3 regions of the Sphingopyxis sp. SE2 genome follow, and region 3 is predicted to be linked to each of the others. Evidence: riboswitches for the same ligand, from Rfam matches in the RefSeq annotation. Region 3 holds a riboswitch; each other region holds the start of a gene.
The links. A riboswitch is a leader RNA that binds a small molecule or an ion and turns the genes downstream of it on or off. The one in region 3 is predicted to bind cobalamin.

Region 1 (6,741 bases), on a different contig from region 3:
GTCTTGCCCTTGCCGGGACCGGTGTGGACGATGACCAACCCCTTTTCGACCGTCTTCGCCGCGACCTTCTTCGCCTGCGCCGCCTGGATCTTCTTCATCTTCGCCTTATGCTCGGCGCCGCTCCGCGCCTTCATCAGAAGCGCGTCCGCACGCCGCCATAGGCCGCGCGGCCATAGGTGCCGTAATTGAACGCCGTCGCATAATCGGCGTCGAACAGATTGTCGACGCGGCCGGTAATCTCGAAATGGCCGCTCACGGGGAAGGATGCGCGGATCCCTGCGAGCGCATAGCCGTCGAGCGGTACGTTATTGGCGAAATCGTCGAAACTGTCGCCGACCATCGTCAGCGTCGCGCCCGTCGACAGCCCGAACGACCAGTCATAATCGGCCGACAGGCTGACCGCATGTTCGGCGCGGCGGGGCAGGCGCTTGCCGTCGAACGCGGGGCGCCCCGACCGGTCGCGCGCGTCGATATAGCTGTACGACGCGGTGACGTTCAGCGCGTCGACGGGCTTCAGCGCAAGCGTCGCCTCGACCCCCTTGGCGCGCGTGCGGTCGATATTGCCATAGGTAAAGGTCGCATTGTCGTAATTGATCTGGTCGTCGGTGTTGCGCAGAAACGCGGTGAGCGAGATCAGCGCACGGCCTTCCGCGAGACTCTGGTCGACGCCGATATCATAGCTTTTCGACCGTTCGGGGCGCAGCGCGGCATTGCCGCTGAACGCGTCGTAGAGCTGGTACAGCGACGGCGCCTTGAACCCCTCGCCATAGCTCAGCCGAAAATTGGTCGCGCCCGCGTTCGGCGAATAATTGGCGTTGGCGCCGAGCGTCGTCGCGCCGCCGAACTGGCTGTGGTCGTCGTGACGGACGCCGCCCGACAGCGACAGGCCGGTGACCGGCTGGATGATCCCCAGCGCATAGACGCTGTCGATATCGGCCTTCTGGCTGTCGGTCGATCCAAAGCCGAAGAAATCATAGTCGGGGCGCTCATGCTCGTAACCGAAGATCAGCTTGGCCTGCTGTACCGGCGTCACGACACCCTGATATTCGAACCTCAAATTACTGCCCGAATAGCCGTAATCGGGCGCCGTCCCGCGCACGAAATAATAATCGCGCTCGCCCCGCATCCACGTCACCGCCGCGCGGCTGGTGAAATTGCCGTCGAACAGGCCAAGGTTCAGCCCCGCATAGCCGACATATTGGTCGAGCTTGGCGACGTCGGCGCTGTCGGCGGGCGCGCCGAAGAAGCTGTCGTAATCGAGGTCGGCGTTGATATAATAGCCGCGCAGGTCGAGGCTCAGCGCGTCGCTGAACGCGACCTTCAGCCGCGCGTTGCCTGCGAAATTCTTGTATCCGTCCTTCTCGGTGCCGACCGCCGCCGACGAAATGCCGTCGGTGCGGAAATAGGCCCCGCCGATCCCGCCCGAAATCGCCCCGGCGGTGCCCGACACATCGGCCTTGGCATTCAAAGTATCGCTATAGCCATATTCGGCCGAGGCATCGGCGGCGAAGCCTTCGGCCGGGGTTGCGGTCATCAGGCTGACGACGCCGCCGATCGCCTGGCTGCCGTGGACGACCGAGTTCGACCCGCGCAGCACCTCGATCCGGTCGATATTGCCGGTCAGCAGATGGCCGAAATCATATCCGTCGCCGATGCCGCTCGGGTCGTTGACCTTCACCCCGTCGATCAGCACGAGCGTCTGCGTTGTTTCGGCGCCGCGCAGCGATATGCTCGCGACCGATCCGGTGCTGCCCGACCGGTTGAAGCGCACGCCGGGCGTGGTCGCGAGCAGGTCGACGACATCGACCGACTGGCGCCGCGCGATCGTGTCGGCGTCGATGATCGTGATCGCCTGACCGACTTCGTCGCGCGGCTGCTCGATGCCCGACGCGGTGACGACGATATCGTCTCCGCGCTCGCTATCGACGGTTTCGGCAAGCGCCGGTGTTGCCGTTGCCAGTGTCAAAAGAGAAATGGTCGCAAATTTCAACATCGGAAGTCCCTGCACGCCGGCAACGAAGGCGGAGCCTGCCGACTGCGTGGGACGCGATCGACCGATGCCGGCGTCGCAAGTGGCGTAACGCCTGCGGCACCGCACCGAGGCGGCTCCAGCCGCCTGGTCGTCGCTCGACGGAATCCTCCGTGCCGCGGCCTTTCCCTGGGCCATGGCATTGAGCGACCCACGCCGGCAGGTCTCCTGGCTCGCGGGTCTGGGCTTGATGCACGCCTTCCCAGGATGATCCCAGTGGCTGGTCCGAAAGCCTCGAACCGGTGCATCGCGCTCGCCGCTTACAGTTGCAGGGACAGCCTCGGCTTCGGGGGTTCAGGACGAACCCCTTTACCGCGTTCCCATTTTAAGCCCTTTCGGGCACCGGCGCGATCATGCGCGGGGCAAGCCCCGCACGCGCCGCCCATAGCGCAGCCACGCTTTTGCGCAATCGGCTTTTGCGAGACGCAATCCTCCCTGTCGCGAAGCGATGGGGAGGGGGACCGCCGCGAAGCGGTGGTGGAGGGGCCGAAACCGTAGCGCCAATGCCCCTCCGTCAGCCCTCCGGGCTGCCACCTCCCCATGGCTCCGCCACAGGAGGAGTTGGTTCTAAGCCACCCGCTCGACCACCATCGCCGCGCCGACCCCCATCGCGCCGGTCAGCACGACCAGTCCATAACGCCCGCCGCACGCATCGAGCGCGTCGAGCAAGGTCGAGGTCAGGATCGCGCCGCTCGCGCCCATCGGATGGCCCTTGGAGAGATGGCCGCCGCTGACATTGACGCGCGCCGGATCGGCATCGCGGTCGCGCATGAATTTGGCGATCGTGACCGCGAACGCTTCCATGAACTCGATCCGGTCCATCTCGCCGAGCGTCAGCCCGGCGCGCGTCAGCACCTTGTCCATCGCCGCGAACCCCGCGGTCAGCGAAGCAGCAGGGTCGCCGCCGCTTTCGGCAAAGGCGACCGCGCGCGCGCGCGGCGCGATGCCGAGCCCGTCGCCGCCGACCAGCGCCAGCCCCGCGCCATCGCAGATCGGCGGTGCATGCGCGATACTGTGCAGCGGTTCAAAGGTCGCGCCTTCGAGTGCGCCCGCATATTGCGCCTGCAACTCGCCAAAGGCCGCCGGTGCGGCGGCGAGCGATTCCGCGCTCGTTTGCGGCCGGATACACTCCTCGCCGTCGAGCGCGCCGGTCGCGACGCGCGAGGCTTGCAGGGCGGGATCGGTTTCCGCAGCAGCAGCTTTCAGTTGCGAGGCGAGCGCAACCGCGTCGAGTTCGGCGCGCGCGATGCCTTCGCTGTTCGCCAGCCGGTCGGCCGCCAGCACCGGCGGCACGAAGCGCGCGCGCGGCGGCAATTCGTCGTTGGTGTAATATCCGGCGCGATCGCCGAGGAAGGGCGCGCTGCTCATCGACTCGACCCCGCCCGCGAGCGCCACCGCGATCTCGCCGCTCGCGACCTTCGCGACCGCCTGCCCGATCGCCGATAATCCCGACGCGCAATAATTGTTGATGCTGTGCGCGGCGGTCTGGTCGGGCAACCCCGCGTGCAGCTTCGACACCAGCGCGATATGCCCACCCTGCTCGCCGCTCTGCGTAACGCAACCAAGCAGCAGCACATCTGGCGTCGTAGCGACATCGCCGCATCGCGCCGCAAGCGCCGCCGCCTGCTGGCGCACCAACTCCTGCGGGCTGAGCTTGGCGAGCCCGCCATCGGGCCGCGCCTTGCCGCGCGGCGTCCGCACCGCGTCGTAAAGATAGACCTCGCTCAAATCAGGTGCCGACGACGAAGCTGACCGCGGTCGTCGCGCTGCCGCCGACGTTGAAGGTCGCGAAGTTGCGCGCGCCCTCGACCTGATAATCGCCAGCGTTTCCGGTGACCTGCCGCCATCCGTCGAGCAGCATCCGCACCCCGGTGGCACCTACCGGATGCCCGAGCCCGATCAGCCCGCCCGACGGATTGACCGGCAGCTTCCCGCCCAGCGCAATCGTCCCGTCCTCGACCGCGCGCCAGCTTTCGCCCGGTTTGGTGATCCCGAAATGATCGATCGCCATATATTCGGTGATCGAAAAACAGTCATGCACCTCGACCCCGTCGCACGCATAGATGTCGGGCATCTCTGCGCGCCGCAGCGCATCCATCATCGCCTTGCGAACGCTTGGAAAAACAAAGCCTTGGCCTCTGCTTTCCGCGACTTTGGTCGAATAGAGCAGCGGCGCGGTCGCATGCCCCCATCCCTTGATCCGCGGAATCGAGTCGATCGAAATCCCCCGACGCTGCGCGTAACGTTCGGCAACTTCCGCCGAGGCGAGAAAGATCGCAGCCGCCCCGTCGGTAACCTGCCCGCAATCGGACTTGCGCAAACTCCCCTCGATCAACGGATTGACCTCGTCATTCTCACCGAGATGATCGTCGGTAATCGCCCAGCCGCGCGTCTGCGAATATGGGTTCTTCTTGGCATTGGCGAAATTGTTCGCCGAAATGCCGCGCAGATACGCACGGTCGAGCCCGAAGCGCTCCTCATATTCCTCGGCGACGCGCGCGAACATATAGGGCCACAGATAACGCGCCTCCTGCGCCTCGCGCCCCGCCCACGCGGCGGCGCCAAGATATTCGGCGGCGCGCTGGCCGGGGACGTTGCGCATCAGCTCGATGCCGAGCACGAGCGCGAGCCCGTAGCGCTCGGCCTCGATCTCGGCGGCGGCGGCGAGGATCGCGATGCTGCCCGACGCGCAGGCGGCTTCGTGCCGCGAAGCGGGGATGCCCGCGAGGTCGGGGTGGACATGGCCGAAGAAGCCGCCGAGCTGGCCTTGCCCCGCGAACAGCTCGCCGACGAAATTGCCGACATGCGCGGTCTCGACCTCTTTGGGTTCGATCCCCGTCGCCACGAAAGCGGCTTCGGCGACATCGCGGAACAGCTCGAACAGCCCGCCGCCCTCGCGTTCGAGGTTGCGCGAAAAGTCGGTCTGCGCGCCGCCGAGGATGAAGACGTTCTTTGCCATGTCAGGCTTCCTTTTCGAGAGTGGCGAGCGCCATTTCGCGCACTTCGCTGCGCATCACCTTGTTGGTGACGTTGCGCGGCAGCGCGTCGAAGCGGAACAGGCGCTCGGGCAGTTTGAATACCGCGAGGTCGTGGCCGCGCAGATAATCGGCGACCTCGCCGATCCCCACATCGTCGCTCCCACGCGGAACATAGGCGAGTCCGATGCGCTCGCCCATCGTCGGGTCGGGGAGCGAGAAGGTGCAGGCCTCGGCCAGCAGCGGATGCCCGCCGAGCATCTGGTCGATCTCCTCGGGCGAGATATTGACCCCGCCGCGAATGATCAGATCCTTGCAGCGCCCGACGAAGCGATAGAAATCTCCGTCCTCGGCGATCTCGAACAGGTCGCCGGTGCGGAACCAGCCGTCGTCGGTGAAGGCTTCGGCGGTGCGCTCGGGGGCATTGTGATAGCCCTCGAACAAGGTCGGGCCGCGGATCTGGAGTTCGCCTGAGACGCCGTCCGCCTCGATCGGTTCGCCGCCGCCGGGCGGGACGAGCCGGCTTTCGATATTGGGGGCGCGGCCTTCGCCATAGGGGCGCTGATATGTACCGCGACGCGGGAACAGGCTCGCGCGCTTGTCGGGGTCGGGCATGTCGGCCTCGCCGGTGATGAAGCTCATCCCCTCGTTCGACCCGAACACATTGACGATGATGATGCCGAGCTTGTCCTGAAAACCGCGCACCATCGCGGGCGCGAGGGGGGCGGAGCCCGAGGCGATGACGCGCAGGCTGGAGAGGTCGACCGACGCGAGCAAAGCCTCATTCTGCAGCAGCATGTTGAGCACCGCGGGCGGCGCGATCGTCAGGCTCGGCCGCTCGGTCGCGATCTGCTTGAGGTAGACGCCGGGGTCGAAGGGGTGGTGCAGCACCATCGTCCCCGCGCTGGTGAGCCAGCACATTGTAATGCCGCCGATGCTCGCCATGTTGATAAGCGGGAAGGGGTTGAGCAGCACGTCGCCCGGGCCGACCTTCATCGCCTCATAACCGGCGCCCGCAACCGCGATCCAATGGTTGTGGCTGCGCGGCACGCCCTTGGGCACGCCGGTGGTGCCCGATGTCCAGCAGATGGTGAAGATATCGTCGGCATCGACCGGGTTGGCGGCGATATGCGCGGCTAGCGCGGCTTCGTCACCCACGGCGGTCGAGAGGTCGAGCGCTTCGTCTGGTGGATTGGGGCCAAAGGTCATCAGCCTGATGCCATCGAGCAGCGGCGCCGCAACACCGACATGATCGCATCCCTTGACCGTCGTCGCACAGAGGAAGGCTTTCGGTTCGACGACGCCGATCATACCCTTCAGCTCATGGCTGCGATATTGCACCGCCGCCGGGCTGACGATCGCGCCTATCTTCGCCGCAGCGAAATAGAGCGCGACGAATTCGCTGATATTGGGAAGCTGGACGAGCAGCACATCGTCCTTGCCGATCCCAGCCTTCACGAGCGCGCCCGCGAGCCGGTCGATCTCGGCCGCCAGCTCGGCATAACTCAGCCGTTGCGGCTCGCCGAAGGCGAAGTCGTAACGGTTCGGCGCATCGACCAGCGCCATCCGCTCGGGATGCGCCGCCGCATTGGCGGCGAACAGGCTGGCGAAGGTTTCGTCGCCCCACCAGCCGCTTTCCCGATGTCGCCGCCGTTTTTCCTCTCCCGCGACGATCATCTCAGGCGGCCAGCACACTGTTTTCGCCCATGCCGATATCGTCGCCGCTCGCCCAGACGG
Region 2 (6,741 bases), on a different contig from region 3:
GTCGGGGTTGTTCGGATTGGCGAGGATCAGGTTTCCGGTTGCGCCCGGCGCCACATCCCAGCGGGTTTCCGCGCTGCCCGCGATCATCGCGCCATGGGTGCGATAGCCCGGCGCGATGTGGGCGGTATCGCCGCCGATCAGTGCCCCGACCAGGCGTAGTCCGATCTCGCTGCCCGGCACCGCGCAGACATGGCATGGATCGACGCCGAAATAGTCCGCTGCGACGGCTTCAAGCCGCGCGAGATGCTCGGGCTCGGGCAATCGCCGCCAGTCGAACGCCATCCCCGCGGCGCCCGGCCAGGGATGCGGGTTGATCCCCGTCGACAGGTCGATCCAGTCGCCTTCGCCGAATTCGCGCTTCGCGGCCTCGATGCCCCCGCCGTGCCAGGTCCACGGCTCACTCATGCAACATGCGCCCACAGCAGTGCGGCCGCGAGGAGCAGGCTTTCGCCGATCTCGATCCCCGCGCCATGCCCGTCGCCCGAAATCCCGCCGATCCGGCGCAGCAGCCACCAGCCCCAGACAAGGAAGATCAACGGCGCGGCGAGCAGGGAGGGCGACACCCACGCCGCCGCCAACAGCAACCCGCCCCAACCCGCGAAATCAACCGGGCGCACCGCGTTGCGGAAACGCGAGCCCAATCCGGCATGCAGGTCGGGCAGCGCGCGCGACCAGACCAGCGGTCCGATTCGCGCCGCGAAGGGAACAAGCAGGGCGGCGGCGAACGCCTCGCGTTCGAACAGCGCGTGGAGCAGCACCAGCTTGGCGATCAGTTGCAAAACGATTGCGACCACCGCGAAGCTCCCGACATGCGGATCGCCGAGTACCGCGATCAGCCGATCGCGGTCCTTGTGCGCCGCGCCGCTCGCATCGGCGATGTCGCCCAGCCCGTCGAGGTGCAGCGCGCCGGTGACCGCGACCCAGGCGATCAGCGCCGCAAGCGCGCCGGTCCACGGATCGATCCGCGCCCCCGCCCAGCCCGCGCCCGCGACGATCGCGCCGACGATCAGCCCGACCGCGGGAAACCAGCGCATCGAGGCGGCAAATTCCTCGCCCGACACCGCGACGCGCGGCGTCGGCAGGCGCGTCAGGAACTGGATCGCGACGATCAGCCCCTTCATGGCCGCAGCCCCACGATTTGCGCGCTCGGGCGTTCGCCGGGCCAGACACGCAGCGACAGCAGCGCCGCATAGGGCAGGTCGAACGCCCAGAGCCGGCGCTGGTCGAAACTGCAGAGGACATGCAAGGCCGCGCGCATCGCGCCGCCGTGCGTGACGACCAGCGCCGGCACCGGCGCGAGGTCGGCGATCGCGGCAACAATGCGTGCCACCAGCGCCGACCAGCGCTCGCCCCCCGGCGGTGGGTTCGCGTCGGGGTCATCGACGAAGCGGCCAAAGGCACCGTCGTCGACGGCGTTCACCGCCATACCGTCCCAGTCACCGAAATCGAGCTCGCGCCAGCGCCGATCGGAGGTGAGCGGCAGGTCGACCGCCGACCCGATTGCCTCTCCTGCCGCGCGGCATCGCCAAAGGTCCGAAGCGACCAGGCATTCGATGCCCAAGCCCTCCGCTTGCGCAACACACGCCGCGATTCCCGCTTCGGTCGGTGCCCCGTCGGTGCGTCCCATCAGCAGCCCCGGCGTTTCGGGCGCGCCGTGGCGCAGCAAATGGAGCGCGAAGCCGGTCACAGCGAGGCCGAGACCGCCGCCTCGGCAAAGGTCGCCATCCGGTCGTGCGCGGCGAGCGCGCTGCGCACGATATTCGCGGCGACCGCCGCGCCGCTGCCTTCGCCCAGCCGCATATCGAGCGACAGCAAAGGGTCGAGCCCGAGCAATGCCAGCAGGCGCTTGTGCCCCGGCTCCGACGAACAATGGCCCGCGATGCAATGGTTTACGATCGCGGGGTTCTCCGCCGCCAGCGGCGCGATCGCCGAAGTGCAGATAAAGCCGTCGAGCAGCACCGGCACGCCGAGCTGGCGCGCACGCACGATGGCGCCCGCGATTGCCACGATCTCGCGCCCGCCGACGCGGCGCAGCGTTTCGAACGCCGAACGCGGCGCCTCGGCGTGGAAGGCGAGCGCGCTCTCGATCACCTGAATCTTGCGCGCGACGCCGTGCCCGTCGACCCCGGTCCCCGGGCCGGCCCATCCCGCCACCTCGCCCGCGAAGCTGCGCGCGCAAAGCGCGGCGGCGGCGGTCGAATTGCCGATCCCCATCTCGCCGAGCACGAGCAGATCGAGATCGGGCTCGACCGCCGCCGCGCCGCGGTTCAGCGCGTCAAGGCATTCGTCCTCGCGCATCGCCGGTGCGACGGTGAAATCGGCGGTCGGCCGGTCGAGGTCGAGCGCGACGATGGCCAGCTCGAGCCCCGCCGCCTCCGACAAGGCGTTGATGGCCGCGCCGCCGCTGGCGAAATTGGCGACCATCTGCGCGGTGACGTTCGGCGGAAAGGCGCTGACACCGTGCACGGTGACGCCGTGATTGCCCGCGAAGATCGCGGCGCGCGCACGCTCGATCCGCGGCCGCGCCCGGCCCTGCCAGCCGGCGAAAAAGATCGCGAGATTTTCGAGCCGGCCGAGCGACCCCGCCGGCTTGGTGAGTTCGGCCTGCCGCACCCGCGCATCGGCGGCGGCACCGGCGTCGGGCTCGCCAAGGTCGGCAAGCGCGGCTTCAAAGGCCTCGACAGAAACGAAACTGGTCATTCGGCGACAAATCCTGGCGGCGGCGTGCGGGTGATAAAATGGCCTTTGACCCCCTCGGGCCACAGCGGCCAGGCGACGCGGCCATGCTCGCTCGCGGCATAGTGCACGGCATAGTCGAGGATCGCGCGCGCCGACGCCTCATCGCCGTTGAAGCGGCCGAGCACATAGCCGATCTTGTCCGGCGCGCGCAGGTGGACGGTGCAATGATCCTGGCACGCGAAAAGGCACGCCATCTCCTGCACCGCGATCGCGGCATAGCGCGGTTCGTCCCGCTGGAGCTGCTTCATCGCCTCGACCAGCCGCGCGCCGCCGCGCACGCCCGCCGCGTCGACCTGCGCCGCGCGGCTGTGGCGGCAGCTGTTGCACACCACCACCGCGGGGCCCGGATCGACGCGCGTCAGCATCAGAAACGGCCCCTTATGCCGGCGTAGATGCTGCGGCCGAGCGAGCCATAACGGAACGCCGTCATATATTCCTCGTCGAAGAGATTCTCGGCGCGCGCGAACAGCTTCACCGCATCCGACAGGGCAACTTCGGCGCGCAGATCGACGAGCGTATAGCCGCCCAGCCGCTGCGCACTGCTCGCATTGTCATAGCTTTTGCCCGACCAGCGCAGCGCCGCGCCGAGCTCGAACCCGGAACCGAAGTCATAGCTCGCCGAAGCATTGGCGCTATGTCGCGGACGGCGCGGGAGCCAATTGCCGAAATTGGCGCTGCCCTCGGAGCGATCCTCGGCGACGATCCAGCTGTAATTGCCATCGAGCGTCAGCCCGCCGAGCGTCAACGCCGCGGCGCCCTCGATACCATGCGCCTCGCTGCGCGCGACGTTGAGATAATAGCCGAAGCGCGGCACCGGCGGATTGCTGCCGGGGACAGTGCACAGCGGGTCGTCGGGGTCGGTGCAGCTGTTGAAGATAATCTGGTTCTTCGTCGTGCGGTCGAACCAGGTCGCGCCGAAGACCAGCTTGTCGCCGAACAGATGCTGCTCGACCCCCGCTTCCCAGCCGTGCGCTTCCTCGGGATCGAGCCCGACATTCCCATATTCGCTGAACAGCTGGTAGAGGCCGGGCGCCTTGAACCCCTCGCCATAGCGCGCGCGCAGCACCGTTCCGGTCGGCAGGCGCCACACGCCGCCCGCCGCGAACAAGGTCCGCCCGCCATAGCGATTATGATCGTCGTGGCGGACGCCGCCATTGAGCGTCAGCCCGTCCACCGGCTCGATGCCGAGCTGGCCATAGATGCTGGTGATTTCCGCCTTGCCGCGAACGAAATCGGGAAGCGGGACGCCAAGCGACGCCGACGGCGAACGGCTGCGGAAGTCCGAACGTTCATTCTCGACCCCGAAAATCGCGGTGATGCGGTCGGTCAAGTCGAAGCCGCCCTGATATTCCCAGCGCTTGTTCTTGCCGTCGGCCTCGAAGCTGCGCGGACGTGCGCGGTCGGGGTTGAAATTGTCGCGGTTGGTGTCGGTATAGGCAAAAGCGACACGATTGCGGAATCGCCCGTCGGCGAGGGCAAAATTGAGCCCCGCATAGCCGACGAACTCCTTGTTCTGCCCATAATCACTGCTGTCGGTGTTGAAGCCGTCGAACTCGACCCGGCCGCTCGAATAATATCCGCGCACCTCGGCGCTGACATTGTCGGCGAGCGCCAGTTCGGCGCGGCCCGAAACATTGCTGTTGCGATAGCCGTCGCGCTCGACCCCGCCGAACGCCTTGGCGTGCGACGAAATGCCGTCGGTCGCGAATCGCTGGCCGCCGAGGCGCCAGCTCAAGGGGCCGGTGCGCCCGCCGATCGCGGCGCGTGCGCTCACCGTCTCGCGCGACCCCGCCTCGAGGTCGAAGCTGCCTTCGAGTTCCTTTTCCGGCGATGCGGTGACGATATTGATCACCCCGCCGATCGCCTGGCTACCCCACAGGATCGACTGCGGCCCGCGCAGCACCTCGATCCGGTCGATGTCGCCCACGAGCAGATTGGCGAAGTTGAAACCGCCGCCGGTCGACGAGGGATCGTTGAGCTTGACCCCGTCGATCACCGTCACCGTATGTTCGGATTCGGCGCCGCGGATACGCAGCGAGGTCGAGGTGCCGTAACCGCCGTTGCGCGAGATGCTGATCCCCGGGGTGCGTAGCAGCAGTTCGGTGACGCCGATATCCTGCGCGCGGTCGATCGCGTCCTTGTCGAGCACCGCGACCGACGACGGAATCTCGTCGAGCGTTAGCGGCGCGCGCGTCGCGGTGACGGTGATGCTGTCGGCATCGGCGGCGACCGCATGCGCCGTCTCCTCGGCGGAGGCGGTGGAGGAAGCCGCGACGGCGGCGAGACAGATCGAACTTCGGTAAATCACTTTGAACATTGGACAAACCCATCGACAATGCCGCCCATGCGCGCGGCCGATCGGTCGTCCTTCGGGGACGCACGACATCGCCCGCGCACCTGCGCAGCCAGCTTTGTCGTCATGCGGGTTCACCCCCGTCCGCCCGGCACACCCTGTCCGCGCGAAAGACGACGGCGACGGGCAGGTCTCCTGGCTTGCGGGTCGGCGCCGGTCGGCCGCCTTCTCGGGACCGGGGTCCCAATGGCGTATGGCCGATGGCTCGCCGCGTACAGTTGCAGGGGCAGCCGGGGTTTTCCCGTTCCCTCTTCGTCTCCGTCGCCGGAGAACCTGTCGCTTGCCGCGGCCGTTAGCCTTATTCGGAGGCGGCGGTCAATCGCCTCTCGGATCATATTTGCTTATGATTTTTCCGTCATCCCGGCGAAGGCCGGGATCTCAAGGCCTCGTTCCAAGGCACCGGCGAGATCGTGTTTCAGAGTCACGTGCCTCTGAACACCCTTCGCCGCGAGTCATTTGCAGGCCGCCATGGGCTGAATGTCGATCGATCCTAAAACAGCCCCGGCAATTCGCGCTGCGCCGCGCTCGGGCGGTCGGGCACCAGCATTGTCGGCGGGGCCGCTACCGCGAAACGGCGGTCGCTCGACGCCGTGCGGGCGTTCGCGTCGGCGATCCGCGTCGTGCAGGCGTTGCCGGCAAGGAAGTCGATCGCGGCGCGGATCGACGCCTCGCGCGGGTCGCCGAGCGGGAAGCCCAGATCGTCGTTCGCGGCGCAGCTGTTCGCGATCTTCGGCGCCAGCCCGTCGTAATAGTCGCTCTGCCCGCTTGCATTGCCGGTGGCGAAGGCGACGACGCGCATCCGGTCGTCGCACTCGGCCTTGTCGAGCGCGATCTGGCCGACCGGCTTACCAAAGGTGTTGCTGCCGACGAGCGTCATATTGGTGCCGAGATAGGGCAGCATCGAATTGATCACCAGCTCGCTCGCCGATGCGGTCGACCCGGTGCCGATGAAGGCGATCCGCGTCGGCGCAATCGATTGCGCGCCAGGCGCGAAGCGATGCTCGTCGTCCTCGGCGGACTTGCTTGGGCGGAAACGCGTCTGCGAAAAAAGCTGGCCGGCGCGTCCAGCACCCATCAGGTCGCCCATCAGATTGGCGGTCGAAACGAGGCCGCCGCCATTATAGCGGAAATCGATGACGATGTCGGTGACGCCCTGCGCGCGGAAATCGGCGAAGGCGGCGCCGAGCTGGTTGTCGGCCGACGAAATGAAGGTGCGCAGGTTGAGATAGCCGTAGTTGCGACTGCCCTCGCTGATGATCTTGGCGCCATAGCGGTCCGAAACGGGATCGAGCGCATAGTCGGCCTTGGCGACGGTGACGTCGCGCGTGCCCGCCGCGTCGGTGATGCGCAGCACGCGGCTCACCCCGGGGTCGTTCGGGCCGAGCGCGTCTGTGAGCCCCTGGGTCCCCCCGGCGGCGACGATGCTCGCGACGGTGCGCACATTGCCGCTGTTCGTGCCGATCCCGACGATCGCGGTGCCGCGGTCGATCCCCGCCGCAAAGGCCGGCGCGCCTTCATAGGCTTCGGCGATGACGATGCGCTGATTGACCGCGTCATACGCCATGAGCACGCCGAAACCCGCGCTCGATCCGCTCTCAAAGAAGGCATTCTCCTCGGCGATCGAGGTGATGTAGGTGAAGAAACGGTCC
Region 3 (6,741 bases):
CTTCACCAGCCGTGCGCATGGTGGCCGAACCCCACAGATCCACCACAAGGCCACGCGGGTAGTCGCCGTGATCCTGCAGATGGCGGCGGAGCAGCTCCTCGGCGAGCACGACGCCCTGTGCATGCGCTGCGCGCGAAGGTACTGCGCGCGGATCGATCGTGTAGAGGTTGCGTCCCGTCGGCAGCACATCGGTTCGTCCGCGATGGGGCGAGCCAGATGGTCCGGGAGCGATCCATCGGCCGTCCAGCCCAGCCAGAAGCCCGTTCCGCTCTGCCGCGCCCTGTTCACCGCGGCCGAAAACGTGGAGACCGTCACCGAACTGGCTGGCTTTCACATCGCAGACGAAGCGATCGATCCGGGTGATCGCTTCGACCAGAGTGGTGGCGGTATCAAGGCCGAGCTCTGCCTCCAGCCCCAGCGCGGCAGCTTCCTCGCGGATGGATTTCTGCAGACGGTCCCGGCGGGCAGGGTCCAGCCCGTCGGCATTGGAGAATTCGTCCAGCAAAGCCTCGATCCGGCCCAGCCCGGCGCCGCTTCCGGTCGGGACGAGCGGCGGCGGCACATGGCCGATGGTGACAGCACCGATGCGGCGCTTGGCCTGCGCTGCCTCGCCCGGATCGTTGACGATGAAGGGATAGATGACCGGCATCGCTTGTGTCAGCGCTTCGGGCCAGCAAGCGTCAGACAGCGCTACAGCCTTCCCCGGCAGCCATTCCAGCGTACCATGCGCGCCAACATGGACCAGCGCATCCGTACCCTGCTGGCCCAGCCACAGGTAGAAGGCGACATAGGCGTGCCGCGGGCAGCGCGAGAGGTCGTGATAGTCTGCATCGCGACTGATAGGCTCGCCCCGCTCGGGCTGAAGCGCCACCAGCACCTGGCCGAGCGTGAGCGCCGGGAAGCGAAATGCCCCATCGACAGCCAGCGGATCGTCTTCCGGCTCTCCCCATGCCGAGGCAAGGTCCTGCCGCAGCGTCTCGGGCAGGGCGGACATGGCAGTGCGATAGGCATTCAAAGGCCAGACCAGATGCTCGGTCGCCAGCTGCCTGGCAAGATCGGTGGGGCGGCTGACCTTGTACCCGGCCTCTGCCAGATCGGCGACAATCGCATCGACTGAGGCCAGCGCGTCAAGACCCACGGCGTGCGCCATCTGGTAGGCCTTGCCGGGGTAGGTCGACAGGATCAGGGCGACGCGGCGTTCGCATGCCGGCTTGCGGGCCAGCCCGATCCAGCGCGCCACGCGGTCGGCGACCGCTGCGATCCGGTTGTCATCGCCGCGGTGCGAATAGGGAGCGAAGCCGAGTGCCGGATCGCGTTCGCCCGCTTCCTTGAAGCTCGACACGCCTGCAAAGATGCGCCCGTCAATCTCGGGGAGTACGACATGCATGGCAAGGTCAGCCGGCGAGAGGCCACGCGATGTGCGCGCCCATCCTGCGCGCGGTGCGGTGGCAAGCGCGATCTGGAAGACCGGAACGCCCCCCCCGTCGAGCGGCGTTCCGCCATCCTCGCCCCGCGCTGAAAAAGCCGTGGCATTGACGATGGCTGCAGGCGCCAGCGAACGCACCCAGCGATCCACCTGTGCCCTGACCTCAGGGGGCTTGAGCGAGGGGACGAAGATCGAGAGCGCGTCAAAGCCGCGTTGTTCAAGCGCGGAATGAAGCGCGGCGATCGGGTGCAGGTCGTGTGCGGCGAGGTACGCACGGTAGAAGACGATCAGGATCAGCGGCCGATCCGCATTGGGCCTGAAGCTGGCAGGATCGATGATCCCGCAGGAGGGGTGCCATCCGCCAGTTGCCGGCAAAGCCGTGCATTGCGTCACAGTGCTGACGCCAAGCCCTGCGGCGTGCGCGAGAGCGGCCAGGGCCGCGCGCGCCGCTGCCGCGCCGCCCTCGTCACACAACTGGCAAAGCTTGGCCAGCGTGGCGGCAGGAAGCGTGGAGACACTGTCGAGGTGCCAATCCGGCCGACCATCGGCAGGCAGGACAGCAAGCGCAATCCCGCGCGATCGGGCGAGGGTCTCGACCTGTTGAAGGCCGTAGCTCCAATAGGGCGTGCCGCCGATCAGCCGGATCAGCACGGCCTTTGCCCCGGCCAATGTCTTTTCGATATAGGTGTCGACCGACAAAGGGTGGATCAGCGCGGCAAGATTGGCGAGCCGCAACGAAGGAAATGCCGGATCCGCCGCTTGCGCCTGGCGCCAGCCTTCCGCGAACGCACCAAGATCGCTGTCCGAGAAGGACAGGACGACAAGATCCGCAGGCTCCTGCCCCAGATCCTGTGGGATGGCCGTTTCCTCCATCCCATGCGTTTCGCGAAAGATGACGTGCACGGCCTAGCTTAGCCTGCCAGCACCGCGCGAATGGCAGGCTCGTCGATATCGTCATGCTCGGCGATGGCGACCAGGGTGGTCTGGCGCCGCTCATCGGGGCGCCATGGGCGGTCGTACTGGTGACGAACCCTCGACCCGACGGCCTGCACCAAGAGGCGCAAGGGCTTGCCAGTCACGGCAGCGTAGCCTTTTACCCGCAGGATGCGATGGTCGCGGGCGAGCGTTTCGATACGCGCCACCAAATCGGCGGGATCGGCAATCTCGCCGAGCGCGATGACGGTGCTGTCGAAATCGTCGTGCTCGTGATCATCCTCATTGTCGTGATGCGAGGGCCGGGCAGCGATATCGTCTTCGGCGGCAGCTCCAAGTCCAAGGATCACGCGAGGGTCGACAATCCCTTCGGCTATCTCGATCACAGGCACGGGGCGGGGTGCTTCGGCCGCAATGGCTGCCCTTGCGGCAGCGACTCCGTCAGGTCCGGCCAGATCAACCTTGGTCAGCAAAACGAGATCGGCGCAGGCAAGCTGGTCCTCGAAGACTTCGGACAGCGGGGTTTCGTGGTCGATCCCCGGGTCTGCGGCGCGCTGGGCCTCCAGCGCTGCAAGATCGGGGGCAAACCGTCCGGCAGCAACCGCTTCGGCATCGGCCAGCGCAAGGACGCCATCCACCGTGATGCGACTGCGGATTGCCGGCCAGTCGAAGGCCTTGAGCAAGGGCTTGGGCAGGGCCAGCCCTGATGTCTCGATCAGGATATGGTCAGGGCGCGGATCAAGCGCGAGCAGGCGCTCTACGGTGGGAATGAAATCGTCCGCCACGGTGCAGCAGATGCAGCCGTTGGCCAGTTCGACGATGTTTTCCGCCGGGCAATCGGGAATGGCGCAGGATTGTAGGATGTCCCCATCCACCCCCAGAGTACCGAATTCATTGACGACCACAGCCAATCGGCGTCCGCCAGCGTTGCGGATCAGGTGGCTGATCAGCGTGGTCTTACCGGCACCCAGAAAGCCGGTGATGATCGTGACGGGTACCTTTGACAGGTCCGACATGGCAGTTCCTCCGCGCGCCAGAGCGACACCGGGCAGGGCTTGCCGGACAGGTCCGGTCGGCGCGCGACAACGGGCTGGCGCGACAGACGCCCGAAACCACGCGGCCGTGCAGCCCCAGCCGCACAGCTTCGTCGCTCAGACGGAAGAGTACCGTGCCTTGGCCATCCCCTGGACCCGGGCAAGAGCGACCAGAGCGCCGGCAGGTCTCCTGGCTCGCGGGTCACAGCTTGATGCACGCCTTCCCAGATGCGCGTTCATGCGCGGTCCAGTGGCTTTTCCTGCACGCGCAGGAAAAATGTGCATCGCGCTATCCGCTTACAGTTGCAGGGACAGCCGCGGATTTGGGAGCTACGCTCCCGCACCGCATTCCCGATTAAGCCCCGTTGGGGGCACCGGCGCGATCATCGATGGCACGGGCAAACCCGCATCATCATTGAATATCTCTAGACCCAAACTTCGATCATGCCAATCAAAGTTCGCGCTGAAATTGCAGGCGCAACCTCACTGTTCCGTTTCATCGGTTTCAACGGGAGCGCGGTCGAACCAGACGCGCCAGGGACCCACGTGCTCGTGACCGGCAGCGGCAAGACGGCGCAGGACGATGCGGGCTTTCGTTCGGCCCCGCCGTGTGTCGGGCCAATCAAAGAATTCAGGGTTTGCGCCTTCAGCCACAGCGGTGCGGATATGTGCGTCCACGGCACGATCCTGATCAAGGCCAAAGCGTTCAAGCATAGGTGAAAAGGCGGTGTCCGTATCGGGCACGAAATCGTGCCGTTCACCCAGTGCGTTCCGCCAAGGTGAGCGAGGGTGAATGTTCAGGATCGACTGATAGCCATCCGGAATGGGGACGTTGGCGCCATGTGGCCGACCCTTCCCGATAAGCTTGGCAAGCAGATGGGTGTGCGGGCCTTCCGGCGATTTCCCATCCGGAGGCGGAATCGGTTGGAAGACTTCGATCCGTCCGGCAGGCGAGAGCATGACCCGGTGGGGCTGCGCACGCAGAACCTCGGCCATGACTGTTGGCGAAGACAGCAGGTCCTGACCTTCAAGAGCCTCGAGAGCCCCGATCAGCGCTTCGTCGTCAGTGCGGGCGCACATCCTTATGGTGCCGTTACAAACGCCCATGTCGAACAGGCGGCTCGACTGGTCTTCCCTGCGAATGGCGTCGGTATCGGCGCCCAAAGATACGACAGCCCGATCGACCGAACCAGTCAGAGGCGCGCAGAGCGCCATTGCATGACCCCAGCTTTCGCCATCAGAGGACAGGCTATCCCAGGCAAGGCATTCAAAGCTATCCGAATGCCTGATCCGCAAGGCACCGCGAGCGGTCACGATTTCGATATTGTCGCGGTCGTTTTGAACCGTGGCCGGCTCATCCTCGTCGCGAATGAATTCGCCGATCGCACCGAATGTGCCGATGCTCCAGCCATGGCCAGGGTCGCACGCGAGACGTGCCAGTTCGTCAAAGGAAATCTGGTTCATGATGATACCCCGGACTTGAGAAAGCGGACGGAAATGCCGTCCCCGTCACGAGATAACCGGACCGGAACGTCATAGAGCGAGGTGAGTAGGCTTTCGGTGACGACTTCGTGCGTCGGACCGTGTGCAAGCAATCGCCCATCGCGGATTGCGAGGATCGAGTCCGCGAAGGCCAAGGCCAGATCAAGATCGTGGATCGCCATGACAACCGTGCACCCGGCCGTGGTCCGGGCCTTGAGACGCTGGACGGCATCGATGGCATGGCGTGGATCCAGACCCGCGGTTGGTTCATCAACGATCAGAAGCGCTGGATCGCCGACAATCGCGCGGGCCAGCATTGCCCGCGCCAGTTCGCCACCCGACAATTGCGTGGCTGGCCGATCCCGCAAACCCAGCAGATCGCAGGCGAGCAGTGCATCGTCGATGGCGGGAAGCAGAGCGGACGGTATGGTGCCGAATGCTGGCAGCGCCGGAGTCAGCCCGAGCGCAACCACGCGCTCTACGGTGATCGGCCAATCAACCCCCGCACGTTGCGGCAGATAGGCACGCAACTTGGCAAGTTCCCGGCGGCCAAGGCGGTGGAGGTCCTTGCCATCGAGTTCGACCGAACCTTGCACCGGGCGTTTGAGGCCCGATGTGATGTCCAGCAAGGTGCTCTTGCCGGCGCCATTGGGGCCGATCACAGCAGTCAGATGGCCCGATGGAACACGCGCCGATATCCCGTCAAGGACCAGACGCTGCCCCCGGCGCGCCGAAACACCATGAAAGTGCAGCGCGCTCATGCGGTGCGTCTCCGGACATGAAGGACCAGCCACAGGAAGAACGGTGCCCCGATCAGGCTGATGAACACCCCGAGATTTAGCGGCATGCCCCGGAATACCAATGTGCGCGACGCGATGTCGGCGAGGGTTACCAGAACGGCTCCAACCAGCATGGCCGGGATGAGCACCTTGCCTGGACGATGGGCGACCAGAGGCCGGACAAGGTGAGGCGCAATCAGGCCTACGAAACCGATCGTTCCGGATACGGCGGTTGCGCCTCCGACGCCAAGGGCCGTACCGATCAGCGCCAGCATGCGCGTTCGTGAAACCGCAATCCCCAGGCTTTCAGCCTGCGCTTCACCCAATGCAAGAGCATCCAGAGCTCGGCCCGTCAGCAGAAGCATCGTACCCCCGGCAAGGATAAAGGGTGTGGCAAGGCGGACATGATCCCAGCTTCGATCGGCAAGCGAACCCATCAGCCAGGTCATGATCTCGTAAGCGGCATAAGGATTGGGGGAGAGGTTGAGCGCCAGACTGACGCCTGCACTGGCTATGCTGCTGACTGCTGCCCCGGCCAGGATGAGCGATAGGGTACCGCCTCCCCGCGCAAGGATGAAGGCAATGCCTGTGGTGACGAATGCACCTGTCAGACCAAACAGCGGAGCGGCAAGGGTAAAACTGGCGGCAAAGCCGAAATAGATGGCGATGACCGCACCGAGCGAGGCACCTGCCGAAACGCCCAGCAGGCCGGGGTCAGCCAGCGGGTTTCGCAACAGCCCCTGCATGACGGCACCCGAGAGGCCAAGGATGCCACCGATGGCCATCGAAAGGACAACCCGTGGCAGGCGGATCTGGGTGACGATCTGGCCAGCCAGATCCGCATGATCGAAAGCCAGCGCCTGAAACGCTTCGCGTGGTGTCAACCAGACGGAGCCAGCCAGCACCGAAGCGAAAGCGCTGGCGAGCAGACAACTGACCAGCATGGGAACAAGCCACCGGGTCATAGCGATTTCCCACCGGCAAAGGGAAGGGGAGAGCGGGCATGGAGAGCCGCTGAACGAAGTTCGTTGCGCAACTGCATCGCGGCTTCCGTCACCATCGGCGTTCCGCAAACGTAGTACGCCTG

Region 1: another riboswitch for cobalamin. It lies ahead of OVY29_RS01995 (TonB-dependent receptor domain-containing protein); the one in region 3 lies ahead of cobW (cobalamin biosynthesis protein CobW).
Region 2: another riboswitch for cobalamin. It lies ahead of OVY29_RS18400 (TonB-dependent receptor plug domain-containing protein); the one in region 3 lies ahead of cobW (cobalamin biosynthesis protein CobW).

What each region holds. Positions count from the first base shown of each region.
Region 1 is NZ_JAPMXW010000001.1:454,562-461,302, forward strand. Features, by position in the region: gene cobO (cob(I)yrinic acid a,c-diamide adenosyltransferase) at 1-134, opposite strand, end outside; gene OVY29_RS01995 (TonB-dependent receptor domain-containing protein) at 134-1,993, opposite strand; cobalamin riboswitch at 2,170-2,391, opposite strand; gene OVY29_RS02000 (acetyl-CoA C-acyltransferase) at 2,597-3,757, opposite strand; gene OVY29_RS02005 (acetyl-CoA acetyltransferase) at 3,759-4,988, opposite strand; gene OVY29_RS02010 (class I adenylate-forming enzyme family protein) at 4,990-6,699, opposite strand; gene OVY29_RS02015 (carotenoid oxygenase family protein) at 6,683-6,741, opposite strand, start outside.
Region 2 is NZ_JAPMXW010000001.1:3,872,400-3,879,140, forward strand. Features, by position in the region: gene OVY29_RS18375 (threonine-phosphate decarboxylase) at 1-405, opposite strand, end outside; gene OVY29_RS18380 (adenosylcobinamide-GDP ribazoletransferase) at 402-1,121, opposite strand; gene OVY29_RS18385 (histidine phosphatase family protein) at 1,118-1,687, opposite strand; gene cobT (nicotinate-nucleotide--dimethylbenzimidazole phosphoribosyltransferase) at 1,684-2,700, opposite strand; gene OVY29_RS18395 (DUF1636 domain-containing protein) at 2,697-3,104, opposite strand; gene OVY29_RS18400 (TonB-dependent receptor plug domain-containing protein) at 3,104-5,056, opposite strand; cobalamin riboswitch at 5,200-5,384, opposite strand; gene OVY29_RS18405 (S41 family peptidase) at 5,583-6,741, opposite strand, start outside.
Region 3 is NZ_JAPMXW010000009.1:381,540-388,280, reverse strand. Features, by position in the region: gene cobN (cobaltochelatase subunit CobN) at 1-2,329, opposite strand, end outside; gene cobW (cobalamin biosynthesis protein CobW) at 2,338-3,375, opposite strand; cobalamin riboswitch at 3,556-3,787, opposite strand; gene OVY29_RS24405 (DUF6925 family protein) at 3,877-4,857, opposite strand; gene OVY29_RS24400 (ABC transporter ATP-binding protein) at 4,854-5,636, opposite strand; gene OVY29_RS24395 (FecCD family ABC transporter permease) at 5,633-6,619, opposite strand; gene OVY29_RS24390 (ABC transporter substrate-binding protein) at 6,616-6,741, opposite strand, start outside.